Regions from separate parts of the Zoogloea sp. GDB6 genome, predicted to be linked through region 1. Evidence: predicted binding sites of a transcription regulator. Region 1 holds the regulator's gene; each other region holds the start of a gene.
The links. The regulator sigma-54, encoded in region 1, starts transcription at its own class of promoters, with help from an activator protein. The targets are predictions, from matches to a motif close to TGGCACGCTTNCTGCTNA.
Positions count from the first base shown of each region.

Region 2: a site for sigma-54 is predicted at 1,929-1,946, ahead of AC1PQG_RS20180 (hydrogenase small subunit). Genes of this name have one in related genera too.
Region 3: a site for sigma-54 is predicted at 1,552-1,569, ahead of AC1PQG_RS20200 (dinitrogenase iron-molybdenum cofactor biosynthesis protein). Genes of this name have one in related genera too.
Region 4: a site for sigma-54 is predicted at 1,971-1,988, ahead of metK (methionine adenosyltransferase). Genes of this name have one in related genera too.

Region 1 covers NZ_CM161497.1:69,073-72,348, forward strand. The annotation lists gene hprK (HPr(Ser) kinase/phosphatase) at 1-499, opposite strand, end outside; gene ptsN (PTS IIA-like nitrogen regulatory protein PtsN) at 468-953, opposite strand; gene hpf (ribosome hibernation-promoting factor, HPF/YfiA family) at 1,113-1,436, opposite strand; gene AC1PQG_RS00325 (RNA polymerase factor sigma-54) at 1,453-2,913, opposite strand; gene lptB (LPS export ABC transporter ATP-binding protein) at 2,929-3,276, opposite strand, start outside.
Region 2 covers NZ_CM161497.1:4,417,989-4,421,264, forward strand. The annotation lists gene AC1PQG_RS20175 (nickel-dependent hydrogenase large subunit) at 1-742, opposite strand, end outside; gene AC1PQG_RS20180 (hydrogenase small subunit) at 742-1,833, opposite strand; gene AC1PQG_RS20185 (GNAT family N-acetyltransferase) at 2,118-2,615, shown strand; gene AC1PQG_RS20190 (methyl-accepting chemotaxis protein) at 2,612-3,276, opposite strand, start outside.
Region 3 covers NZ_CM161497.1:4,421,353-4,424,628, forward strand. The annotation lists gene AC1PQG_RS20190 (methyl-accepting chemotaxis protein) at 1-864, opposite strand, end outside; gene AC1PQG_RS20195 (hypothetical protein) at 973-1,248, opposite strand; gene AC1PQG_RS20200 (dinitrogenase iron-molybdenum cofactor biosynthesis protein) at 1,607-2,353, shown strand; gene AC1PQG_RS20205 (hypothetical protein) at 2,376-2,642, shown strand; gene ilvD (dihydroxy-acid dehydratase) at 2,701-3,276, opposite strand, start outside.
Region 4 covers NZ_CM161497.1:4,893,579-4,896,854, forward strand. The annotation lists gene AC1PQG_RS22325 (MBL fold metallo-hydrolase) at 1-660, shown strand, start outside; gene metK (methionine adenosyltransferase) at 727-1,893, opposite strand; gene AC1PQG_RS22335 (lysophospholipid acyltransferase family protein) at 2,108-2,995, shown strand; gene AC1PQG_RS22340 (LpxL/LpxP family acyltransferase) at 2,992-3,276, shown strand, end outside.

The DNA of each region.
Region 1 (3,276 bases):
CCAGCGCCAGTTCCGACTTGCCGGCACCTGAGTCGCCGGTGATGAACACACCGAGGCCCAGTACGTCCATCAGCACCCCGTGCAGCGCGACCCTTTCGGCCAGCTGGCGCGACAGGTAGCTGCGCAGCAGGTCGATGACATTGGCGGACGGCAGCGGGCTGGCGAAGAGGGCGATGTCCTCGTTTGCGCACAGCGTGCGGATGATGCTCGGGATCTCCTCGTCGTCGGCGACGATGAGTGCCGGCGGGGCGTAGGAAAGGATCTCCCTGACGTGGTGGATGACCTTCTCGCGGGTCTGGCGGCGGGCCCAGGCCATCTCGGAGGAGCCGAGGATCTGCAGGCGGTCCGGGTGGATCAGGTTGAGGTGGCCGACCATGTCGGCAGGCCAGATGCGGTCTTCGGAGACCGAAATACGGGTCGCCAGGCTGCCGCAGATGTGGCGCAGCCGCAGGCGCTCCAGATTGTCGTCAAACAGCCGGCTGACCGTCGTCTGACGCATGGCTGCCCCATTGGGCGAAAAGGGTGTGGGCCGCCTGGGCATCGGGCGCGCTCATCAATTGTTCTCGGAAGCTGCGGTCGCTGAACATCTGAGCCAGTTCGGACAGCAGTTGAAGATGGTGTTCGTTGGCCTGCTCGGGCACCAGCAGCACGAACAGCATCGATACGGGACGTCCGTCGGGGGCGTCGAAGGGAACGGGGTCGGCGAGGCGGATGAAGGCACCCAGCGCCTCCTTGAGGCCCTTGATGCGGCCGTGGGGAATGGCGATGCCCTGGCCGAGGCCGGTCGAGCCGAGCTTCTCGCGGGCAAACAGGCTGTCGAAGACGGTGCTGCGGCCGATGCCGTGGTTGTTCTCGAACAGCAGGCCGGCTTGCTCGAAAGCGCGCTTCTTGCTGCTCGCCTCGAGCCCGACGACCACGTTGGTCGGCGGCAGAAGTTTGGCGATGAGGTTCATGCGAGGACTCTCCCGTGTGCGGAACGGTCCGACACAGGTTGCCGGTGAAAGGCGATTCAGGAAGATCCGGAGGCGGAGGCCGCCGGGGCCGTTGTGTCAATTGGGGCGCATTATAGCCACAACGGTCCCGGGGAAAAGCGTATTACTTAGCGCCGGGAATCAGGACTCGGCGAGGTGCTGCTTCAGGGAGTCGTGACCGTGGTCGCTGGTCTTGTCCTTGTACTTCAGGACCTGACGGTCGAGCTTGTCAATCAGCCCGTCGATGGCTGCGTACATGTCGGCATCTTCGTTCTCGACGTAGATGTCCTTGCCGCGCACGTGCACGGTGACTTCGGCCTTCTGACGCAGCTTTTCCACCGAGAGGATCACGCCGACGCTGGTGACGTTGTCGAAGTGACGGATCACGCGGTCCAGCTTGCTCGTAACGTACTCGCGGATGGCCGGCGTAACTTCGACGTGATGCCCCGTGATGTTGAGGTTCATGGTTGCTACCTTTCTGTCAGATGGTTTTGCGCAGACTGACCGGCGGAATATCGAGGGACTCGCGGTATTTTGCAATTGTCCGACGCGCCACGACGATACCCTGCTGGCCCAACAACTCGGCAATCTTGGCGTCGGACAAGGGTTTCTTCTTGTCTTCCGCTCCCACGAGCTGGCGAATCAGCGCCCGAATCGCCGTCGAGGAAGCAGCCCCACCGCTGTCGGTGGCAACGTGACTGCCGAAAAAATACTTGAACTCGAAAATGCCCCGCGGTGTGGCCATGTACTTTTGGGTGGTCACCCGCGAAACGGTGGATTCGTGTAGATCCAGCTGTTCGGCAATTTCCCGCAGGGTCAGCGGTCGCATTGCCACATCGCCATAATCGAAGAACTGGCGCTGGCGGTCAACGATCGCTTGCGAAACCCGCTGGATGGTGTCGAAACGCTGTTGCACGTTCTTGATCAGCCAGCGTGCTTCCTGCAGGTGGCTGGACAGGGAGCCGCTGGCGCCGCGGTTGTCGCGCAGGATCTGGGCATACAGCTGATTGATGCGCAGGCGTGGCATCGCGTCCGGATTGAGGCTGACGACCCAGTTGTTGCGCATCTTGCGGACCACCACGTCGGGGACCACGTAGCGGGTGTCGGCCTGGGAGAACTGGGCGCCGGGGCGCGGGTTGAGGCCGAGGATCAGCGCGTGGGCCTCGCGCAGCGTGTCGTCGCTGCAGCGCAGTGCGCGCTTGATCTTCAGGAAGTCGCGGGCGGCCAGCAGTTCGAGATGTTCGCTGACGATGGCGATGGCCAGGTCTCGGGCTTCGCTGGGGGGCTGGGTATGCAGTTGCAGGGCCAGGCACTGGCCCACGTCCTGGGCGCCGATGCCGGCCGGGTCCAGGCTCTGGATCTGGCGCAGCGCGATCTTGAGGTCGTCGAGCTCGATTTCCAGCTCTGGCGGCAACAGCGGCAGCAGATCGGCCAGGTCCTGGCTGAGGTAGCCGTCGTCGTCGAGGGCCTCGATGAGGAAGCGCACCAGCGCCCGATCCCGGTCGGACAGCGGGGTCAGCGCAACCTGGGCGTCCAGGTGGTCGCGCAAGGACGGCACCGCGGCCTGGAACTCCTGGAAGTCGGTCTCGTCATCGTCGTCGCGTTGCCCGCCACTACCCGCCGCAGCCCATTCACCGGCTTCGCCGCTACCGTCGAAATCGTGATCCGGTTCGCGCTCGCGTTCCGCCTCCCGGGATTGCTCCTGCTCGCGCTCGTGGGCGGCTTCGCTGCCCGCTGGCGCCACAGGGCCGGGTGCCTCGACGCGGCTCGAGCCGAGATCGCCCTCGGGCTCCTCCCGTTCGAGCATGGGGTTCTCCAGGAGGATCTTCTCGATCTCCTGGTTGAGTTCGAGGGTCAACAACTGCAGCAGCTTGATGGACTGCTGCAGCTGGGGCGTCAGCGCGAGATGCTGGGAGAGTTTGAGCTGGAGGCTGGGCTTCATGAGTCGTATCGGGCCTCAGAGCCTGAAGTGCTCGCCGAGGTACACCTGGCGAACCTGTTCGTTGTGAACGATCTCGTCCGGGCGGCCACTGGCCAGTACTTCGCCGGCGTTGATGATGAAGGCACGGTCGCAGATGCCGAGGGTTTCACGGACGTTGTGGTCGGTGATCAACACACCGATCCCCCTGTCCTTCAGGAAACGGATGATCTTCTGGATGTCGATGACGGCGATCGGATCGACGCCGGCAAAGGGTTCATCCAGCAGGATCAGGCGCGGATCGGTGGCTAGCGCGCGGGCGATCTCGCAGCGCCGGCGTTCGCCGCCGGATAGGGAGATCGCAGTGCTGTCGCGCAGGTGTTCGAT
Region 2 (3,276 bases), 1.4 Mb from region 1:
CCGCACCGGTGCCTTCGAGATTGATCGCGCAGGGCACACCGCCAACCAGCCAGTTCGGGTGCGGATTCTTACCGCCGAAGATGGTATGAACCTTGACGATGTCCTTCTGGAAATCCAGCGCTTCCAGATAGTGGGTGACCGCCATCAGGTTGGCTTCCGGCGGCAGCTTGTAGGCCGGATTGCCCCAGTAGCCGTTCATGAAGGGACCGAGCTGGCCGGATTCGACGAACTTTTTCAGGCGGTTCTGCACGTCGCGGAAATACCCCGGCGAAGACAACGGCCAGCTGGAAATGCTCTGGGCAAGCTCGGAGGTCTTCTTCGGATCGGCCTTCAGCGCCGACACCACATCCACCCAGTCCAGCGCGTGCAGGTGGTAGAAATGCACCAGGTGGTCGTGGATGTACAGGTTGAGCTGCATCAGGTTGCGGATGATGTTGGCGTTCTCCGGGATCTGGATCGCCAAGGCATCTTCCACCGCGCGTACCGAGGTCAGCGCGTGGGTACCGGTACACACGCCGCAGATGCGCTCGGTGAAGGCCCACGCATCGCGCGGGTCGCGGCCCTTCAGGATGACCTCCAACCCGCGCCACATGGTGCCGGTGGACACCGCGTTGCGGATCACGTTCTTGTCGTCGATGTTCACCTCGACGCGCATGTGGCCCTCGATCCGGCACACCGGATCGACCACCACGCGCTTGCCGGAGTTATCGAGCTTGAAGCCCTGGGTTTCAAGCACAGTCATTATTTATCTCCCGAATTCTGATTGTCGCCCTGCTTGTCGCTGCGGGCCCGCGCCAGCGCCGTCACCGCGGCATGGGCGGCAACCGCCGCGCCGACCACGCCGGCCGCCGTGCCGCCGACCTTGTCGGCATTGCCTTCGATGGCGAACTGCTTGATGTCGGTGACGCGATCGTAGAAGCTGCCCTTGTCCCAGAAGCCGTCTTCCGAGCAGCCGATGCAGCCGTGACCGGACTGCACCGGCCAGCTGACGCCGCCGTTCCAGCGCATCGACGAGCAGGCGTTGTAGGTGGTCGGGCCCTTGCAGCCCATCTTGTAGAGGCAATAGCCCTTGCGCGCCGCGTCGTCGTCCCAGTTCTCGACGAACTGGCCGGCGTCGAAGTGCGGGCGGCGGTAGCACTTGTCGTGGATGCGCTGGCCGTAGAACATCTTCGGGCGGCCCTGGCGGTCCAGCTCGGGAATCTTGTCGAAGGTCAGCATGTAGGTGACCACGCCGGTCATCACTTCGGCGATCGGCGGGCAGCCGGGCACGCGCACGATGGGCTTGTCGGTGATCACCTTATGCACCGGCGTTGCGCGGGTCGGGTTCGGCTTGGCGGCCTGCACACAGCCGTAGGAGGCACAGGCGCCCCAACTGATGATGGCCTTGGCATCGGCACAGGTTTCCTTCAGCACTTCCACGAAGGGACGACCTCCGTGGATGCAGAACATGCCGTCCTCGTTGAGCGGCGGATTGCCTTCGACGGCGACGATGTAGTTGCCCTTGTACTTCTTCTTGACCTCTTCGATGATCGCCTCGGCCTGGTGGCCGGCGGCCGCCATCAGCGTGTCGTCGTAATCGAGGGACAGCATCGACAGCACCACGTCCTTGGTCAGCGGATGGGCCGAGCGGATGAAGGACTCCGAGCAGCAGGTGCACTCCAGACCGTGCAGCCAGATCACCGGCGTGCGCGGCTTGTTTTCCAGCGCGTGGGCAATCTTCGGCACAAAGGCGCTGCCGAGGCCCAGCGAGGTGGCCGTCAGGCTGCAGAATTTCATGAAGCTGCGGCGCGTGATGCCTTGCCGCCGCAGCACTTCGTAGAACGTTTCAGTCATGGATACCAACCCCCTGGTGGAACATCGGGCCCGGATATGTTCTGATCTATCGCGACGCAAGCGGGCCGGCACGGTCGCACATGGCGAGAGGGGATTTAACAAAAAGCGTGCCCAATTTTGGCAGGCCGTAAAAACCCTTATCCGACAAGGCCTTATTGTTTTACGACGGGCTGCCGCACCGACCGCGCCGGGAGACTGGTAATCGACTGACCGGTCAAACGGAAACCAGACATCCAGTCCGACACAAACCCAACGACATAAACCCGAGTTTTCCGATACCCATGATGAGCGACCTTTCCATCCAGGCCGTCGACTTCGACGACGAAGCCCAGCGCGACGATTTCCTCGACTTGCTCGACCACTACATGCGCGGCCCCACCGGCAGCGGCCAGGCCATGGGCGACGAATTGCGCGCACGCCTGCCGGACGAGCTGCGCCGCCGCCCAACCGTGCTGAGCTTCATCGCCTACTGGAACAAGAAGGGGGAGCGGCAGGCCGCCGGGCTGATCAACTGCGTGGAGGGCTTCTCCACCTTCGCCGGCAAACCGCTGTTGAATGTGCACGACATCATCGTGCATGAGGACTTCCGCCGCCGCGGCATCGCCACGGCCTTGCTGGCCCACGCCGAGCAGGTGGCACGGCAGCGGGACTGCTGCAAGCTGACCCTCGAGGTGCTCGAAGGCAATGCCGGCGCCCGCCAGGCCTACCTGAACAGCGGCTTCGCGGGCTACCAGCTCGACCCGGCCATGGGCCAGGCCTTGTTCATGGAAAAAAAGCTCTAGCCGAGACGGAAACGACGCACGCTCTCTTCGAGATCAACCGCGACACGGGCCAGCGCCTCGACTTCACGCAGCGTCTCGACACTGGCCTGGTGGTTCTCGTCGCCCATACGACTGATGCCATTGATCTGCTCCGACAGCGCGTCGCAGGCACGATGCTGCTCATGCATCGCGGTGCTGATCGATGCCACCAGATCGTGCACTTGTCCCACGATCCTCCCGAGCTCGGCAATCGCGTCCTTCGCAGTGCTCACCTTATCGACGCTACTGCCCGCCATCGCCACCGTCTCCGAGACGCTCTCGACAGCACCACGGCTGCTCTCCTGAAGACGGGAAATCATGGATGCGATTTCCTGCGTGGCAGCCCCGGTCCGCTCCGACAGCTTGCGCACCTCGTCGGCAACGACCGCAAACCCCCGCCCTTGCTCGCCCGCCCGGGCAGCCTCAATCGCGGCATTCAGGGCCAGCAGGTTGGTCTGATCCGCAATCTCCTTGATGGCCGTGACAATCTGCGAGATTTCATCGGACTGCCCTCCCAGCTGCTCGATGATCTTCGAAGAGGCCTGCATCCTGCCGGCCATTTCTCCGATCACCGCTTCAACATCCGCGATACGGGCAATCGTACGCTGAGCACCCTCGGTACTTGCGCTGGCCAGGCGACCGG
Region 3 (3,276 bases), 1.4 Mb from region 1:
GCGGGACACGCGGGTCACGGCATCCGAATTTCCCCGCACCACATCCACGGTGTTGCTCAAGCGTCCGGCGGTATCCCGCACCTTTCCAATTTCCGCCGACAGGTTAACCTGCATGTTCTGCATGGCAGCAAGCAGGCTGGAGCCATCCTCCCCCGGCGAGAGCGGTACTCTTTCGGACAGGTCTCCATGGGCAATGCGCCGCACCACCGTCACAGCGACAGCCGGCTCGCCACCGAGTTGCCGCAAAAGCCCTCGACTGATCCAGGCAGTGGCCGCCAAACTGAACAGCAGCAAAACCGTTCCCAGTGCAAAAGCCTTCGCCCGCGCACTCTTATACCCGTCATCGAGAATCTGACGGGTTTCCTGGGCGCGCGTTCGAGCGTCCTCGCGAGCCTTCAGCAAGCCTTCCCGCAAGACCCGCCAACGCGGCGTTTCATCGCCAACCAGATAAGCCTTGGCAGCCTCCAGCTCTCCGCGCTTGACACGCCCCAGCACCTCATCCCGCAGTGGATGCCAGGCCTCGGCCGCAGCCACGATCTCCCGGCTACTCGCCATTCCATCCGCCCTGGCAATAGCTTGCATCGCTTCGTCGAATTGCGCCCGGGCCTTGTTGTAATTCGCATAGCCCTTTTCATTGGCTGGATCGAGAAGGATGTTGCGTAGCGCCTGACCGATCTGGAGCCCCTGAGAATAGGCGTCTCCGAGGTTACGTTCGAGGGCGAGATCGGAGTCGAGAAAACGGGTGATTCGCTCCTGATTCCAGTCCATCTGCAGAAGCAGCGCGCCAACGGTGGCAATAAACAGGAGTCCGTTCAGGAGAAGAAGCAGAAAAAGACGGGTTTTGATGGGCAGTCGGGCGAACATGATCCGTGAGGCGATTCAGCAGAACCGCCAGAAAAACGAGGAATATCACTTTATCGACATATTCCCATTTATTCTTGACGGTCCGATACACCACGTCACACAGGTAATTCAGCCCAGTTCCGGCGGCACCCATTCCATTTCGTGCGAAAACAGGCCGACGCTGCTCACCGCCGTCGTCTCCACGCAATTCCACCACATGGTCACCCAGGCACGGCCCTCCTCGTCGATCTTCTCCACCTCGGAGATCGCCCCGACCATGAACATGATCATGTCCAGTTCGTCCTCGTCCATGTCCGGATCCGGCGAAACGGACAGGATCCGCACATGCTCGCCCACGGTGACCGCCCGGCCGTTCCTGTCCTTCACGCTAACTCTTGCATCCATGTGGGTCTCCCGCTGTCGCATTGTCGAAGACCGCCGCAATCCGGCGGTGTCGAACAAGGCTTAGCAAACTTCGAACCACGCCCTCTCAGGCCCGGATAGCCCCCCTCGGCACGGCATTCCGCCCCCCTTGACGCCCCCGGCTTGTCGGGAAGGCGACATCCCGCCGCCGCAATCCCGCCACGCAGGACGCGGGCTTTGTCGCTGAAACGACACTTCGCCAGCCCCCGAACGGGCTCTGGCATCCAGCAACTTCCGCTTTGCCGACAAGCACTTGAACGGCACACCGGACGCCCCCCCGGGAGCTGGCACTGTATCTGCTGTTACTTGGGGAAACATCACAAGTGAGCGGAGTCCCCCCATGGAAAAACCCGAAAAGATCACCCGCGAGGCAGCCCTCCGGGTGGCCCTTGCCGCGCGGGCCATGCCCAATATCGGCCTGACCCGCCTGATCGAAGTGCTGCAGGAATGCCTCGGCGACAGCATCGACACCGAGACCCTGCGCAACATCACCGTCACCCACCTGAAGACCGGCTTCGGCAGCCTCGACGGCGAAGAGGACGGCGAAGACATCGGCATCGGCCTGGAAGCCATGAAGCTGGCGGTGCGCATTCTGTGGGGCGACGCCGATGACGACGAGGGCCTGCCGCCGCTCGAACCCTACAACGAAGGCGACATGCCGGGCTCGGTGCGCGTCGCCATCGCCTCCGACTTCGGCTTGGCGCTCAACGGGCACTTCGGCTCCTGTCTGCGCTTCCTGGTCTACCAGGTGTCGCCCACCGAGAGCCGCCTGATCGATGTGCGCCACACGGCCGAGGCCGATTTCGCGCCAGACAAGAACCTGTTCCGCGCCCAGCTCATCGGCGACTGCCACGTGGTGTACGTGGTGTCGGTCGGCGGCCCGGCGGCGGCCAAGATCATCCGCGCCGACATTTACCCGATCAAGCTGGCGGAAGGCGGCACTGCGGACGAGGTGATCGCCAAGTTCCAGCACGCCATGGAGAACTCGCCACCCCCCTGGCTACTGAAGATCCTCGGCGTCGCAGCCGAGAACCGGCTGCGCAACTACGGCGCCAACCGGGCTGCCGACGACGTGCACGCGGACTGAAACCCTCCCGGGAGGACATGCCATGGCCAAGCCGAAACCCGACCACTTCGAGGCCACCGCCGCATTGATCAGCAATGCCGTCGGCACCGCCCGCGTCTTTGGCGAGAACCCGCGCATCACGCGGCTGGTGGCCAGCAGCATCGGCCGCTTCGCCGCCGAGCTGGACAATATGCCGGAGGCCGTCCCCGCCGGCGCCCAGCTGATCCGCTACGCCCTCGCCCAGATCAGCGAGCAGGACGCGCTGTTCGTGCCGAAGCTGCACGCGTCGCTGGAAGAGCTGGCGCGCTGATAAATAAACACAAAGCCCGGCCGGAGCCGGGCTTTGTTCGATCACGCCGCAGTGAAACTCAGCGCTGGATCTGCGTCACATCACGCACCGCACCGGTATCGGCGCTGGTGGTGAGCGCTGCGTAGGCCTGCAGTGCAGCACTCACGTGGCGGACGCGGTTCGCCGGCTTCCAGCCGCGGGCATCCTGGGCAGCGCGGCGGGCTGCCAGCACTTCGTCGGACACCGCCAGGTTGATGCGGCGGTTGGGGATGTCGATCTCGATGGTGTCGCCCTCCTCCACCAGGCCGATCGCGCCGCCGCAGGCCGCTTCCGGCGAGGCATGGCCGATGGACAGGCCGGAGGTGCCACCCGAGAAACGCCCGTCGGTGAGCAGCGCACAGCTCTTGCCGAGGCCCTTCGACTTCAGGTAACTGGTCGGGTAGAGCATCTCCTGCATACCGGGGCCACCCTTCGGGCCTTCGTAGCGGATCACCACCACGTCGCCAGCGACGATCTGGTCGCCGAGGATGCCGGCCACCGCGTCTTCCTGGCTCTCGAACACGCGGGCACGGCCGGTGAACTGCCAGATCGACTCATCGACGCCGGCGGTCTTCACGATGCAGCCCTTTTCGGCGATGTTGCCGTACAGCACGGC
Region 4 (3,276 bases), 940 kb from region 1:
GGCACCGCCAAGGTCTTCGGCCCGACCCTCGGCTACGTCGCCGAGCACATCCGCGCCGCCGGCTACAAGCCGGAACAGGTGGATCTGGTGCTGCTGACCCATCTGCACCCCGATCACGTCGCCGGCCTCCTGGACGCCGACGGCAAGCCCCTCTTCCCCAACGCCGAAATCCGCGTGAATCAGACGGAAAGTGATTTCTGGTTGTCCGAGGACAACGCCACCAAGGCCCCGAAGGACAGACAGGGAATGTTCGCGATCGCCCGCAAGGCCGCCGCGCCCTACCAGGCCGCCGGCAAGTGGAAACCCTTCAGCGGCGACGCAGAGCTCGCGCCGGGCATCAAGCCGGTGGCGGCGGTCGGCCACACGCCGGGCCACAGCGCCTACCTGGTCGAATCGAAGGGCCAGCGCCTGCTGATCCTCGGCGACTCGGTACACAGCTACGCGGTCCAATTCGCCCGCCCGGACGTCGCTATCGAGTTCGACAGCGACAAGAAGCAGGCCGTCGCGACCCGCAAGAAACTGTTCTCGTGGGCTGCCAAGGAAAAGATGACCGTCGCCGGCATGCACCTGCCCTTCCCCGGCCTCGGCCACATCCGCGCCGACGGGAAAGCCTTCGGCTGGGTCCCGGTGGAGTACAGCCCGCTGCGCAGCAACAAGTGATCCTGTCCTGAGCAAACAAAAGGGGCGCTCCACGGAGCGCCCCTTTTACCAACCGACAGACAGGAATTACAGACCGGCAGCGGCGCGCAGCACGGCAGCCTTGTCGGTGTTTTCCCAAGTGAAGTCGGCCTCGTCACGGCCGAAGTGACCGTAGGCCGCAGTACGCGAGTAGATCGGACGCAGCAGGTCGAGCGCCGCGATGATGCCCTTCGGACGCAGGTCGAAGTGGGCCTGGATCAGCTCGACGATCTTCTCGTCGGCGATCTTGCCGGTACCGAAGGTTTCCACCATCAGGCTCACCGGCTTGGCGACACCGATCGCGTAGGCGACCTGCACTTCGCAACGGTCGGCCAGGCCGGCGGCAACCACATTCTTTGCCACGTAGCGGCCCGCATAGGCGCCGGAACGATCCACCTTGGACGGGTCCTTGCCGGAGAACGCACCGCCACCGTGGTGGGCCGCGCCGCCGTACGTATCGACGATGATCTTGCGACCGGTCAGGCCGCAGTCGCCGTTCGGGCCGCCGATGACAAAGCGGCCGGTGGGGTTGATCAGGTAGCGGGTGTTGCCGCTCAGGAACTCCTTCGGCAGCACCGGCTTGATGACCTCCTCGATGACCGCCTCGGTAAGGGCAGCATGGGAAATATCCGGATGATGCTGGGTGGACACCACCACCGTGTCGATCGCCACCGGTTTGCCGTCCACGTATTTGACGGTCAGCTGGCTCTTGGCGTCCGGACGCAGCCACGGCAAACGGCCATCCTTACGCACTTCCGCCTGACGCTGCATGATGCGGTGGGCGTAGTAGATCGGGAAGGGCATCAGGCTCGGCGTCTCGTTGGTCGCGTAACCGAACATCAGGCCCTGATCGCCGGCGCCCTGATCCAGATCGAGGCCTTCGCCTTCGTTCACGCCCTGGGCGATATCGGAGGACTGACGGTTGATGGCGGTGAGTACCGCGCAGCTCTTGTAGTCGAAGCCGATCTCGGAATCGTCGTAACCGATGCGCTTGACGGTGTTACGGGCGATGTCCATGTAGTTGATGTCCGCGCGCGTCGTGATTTCGCCGGAAATCACCACCAGACCGGTGGACACCAGGGTTTCGCAGGCGACACGACCGTGCGGGTCTTGCGCGAGGATCGCGTCGAGCACCGCATCGGAAATCTGGTCGGCGACCTTGTCGGGATGGCCTTCGGAGACGGATTCCGAAGTAAAAAGGTATTCTCTGGCCATGGAGGCGCTCCTGAAAAACAAAAATCCCCTTGACTGACGGCGTTGCCGTCTCGGGGGATTCTCGGAGCGGCGACGCTTTAGCAGTATTTTTGCCGGCACATCCACAGCTGACCTGCGAACCGCCACCGCCCTGCAAGTTGTCGGATTAACTCGGCGGAATCACAATTATAGCTTTGCCTTCCGGCCCGTCAATTCGGCCATCACGCAGCCCCCAATGGCATCACTCATTTTTTCCCTTCTGGCCCGCCTCCCCCTCGGACTCCTGCAACGTCTCGGCGCCTTCGCGGGCTGGCTGACCTACGCGGGCTCGCCCACCTACCGGCGGCGCCTGCGCGACAATCTGGCCCAGGCCCTGGGCCAGGATGAAGCGGCACGGACTTGGCGGCGAACTGTGGGCGAGACCGGCAAGCAGGCGCTCGAACTGCCATGGCTGCTGCTGCGCCCACAGGCCGAGATCGTCACCAAGGTCGTCCGCGTCAGCGGCTGGGAACACGTGGAAGCCGCCGAGGCCAGCGGCGGCGGCATCCTGTTCATCACGCCACACCTGGGTTGCTTCGAGATCACAGCTCAGTATTTCTCTACCCACAAGCCGATCACCGTGCTGTACCGGGCACCGCGCAAGGCAGTGCTGCAGCCGGTCATCAACACAGGGCGCAGTCGCGGCAACATGCGTCTGGCGCCCGCCGACGTCGGCGGCGTGCGGCGTCTGATCAAGGCCCTGCGCGCCGGCGAGGCGGTCGGCATGCTGCCGGACCAGGTACCAGGCGCCGGTGAAGGCGCCTGGCTGCCCTTCTTCGGCCGCCCGGCCTACACGATGACACTGGCCGCGCGCCTGTCCGAGGTGTCGGGCGTCAGCACGATCTTCGCATGGGCCGAACGCCTGCCCGGCGGCAGCGGCTTCCACCTGCGCCTGCGGCCGGCCCTCGAAGCACTGACTGGCGACACCGAAACCCGCGCCGCCGCCATCAACCGCGAGATGGAAGCCCTGATCCGCGAGAATCCGTCCCAGTACCTGTGGGGCTACAACCGTTACAAACGCCCCCGCGGCGCCGCGCCTACCTCATCTCCCACACCTCCCGCCTCCCGAGAAAACCAACAATGAGCCGTATCGTCGTCGCCCTGCTGTGGCTGCTCCACTGGCTGCCCCTGTCCATGCAGGCCCCCATCGGCCGCGGCCTCGGCCTGCTGCTGTACTGGATCATCGCACCGCGCCGCAAGGTGGTGCTGACCAACCTGCGTCTGTGCTTTCCCGATCAGTCCGAAGCCGAGCGCCGCGCGCTGGCCAAGGAACACTTCGCGCTGGCCGGGCGCAGCCTGATCGAGCGCGGTATCGCATGGTTCGCGTCGGAAGAGCGGGTCCGCCGTATCGTCCGGATTCGAGGA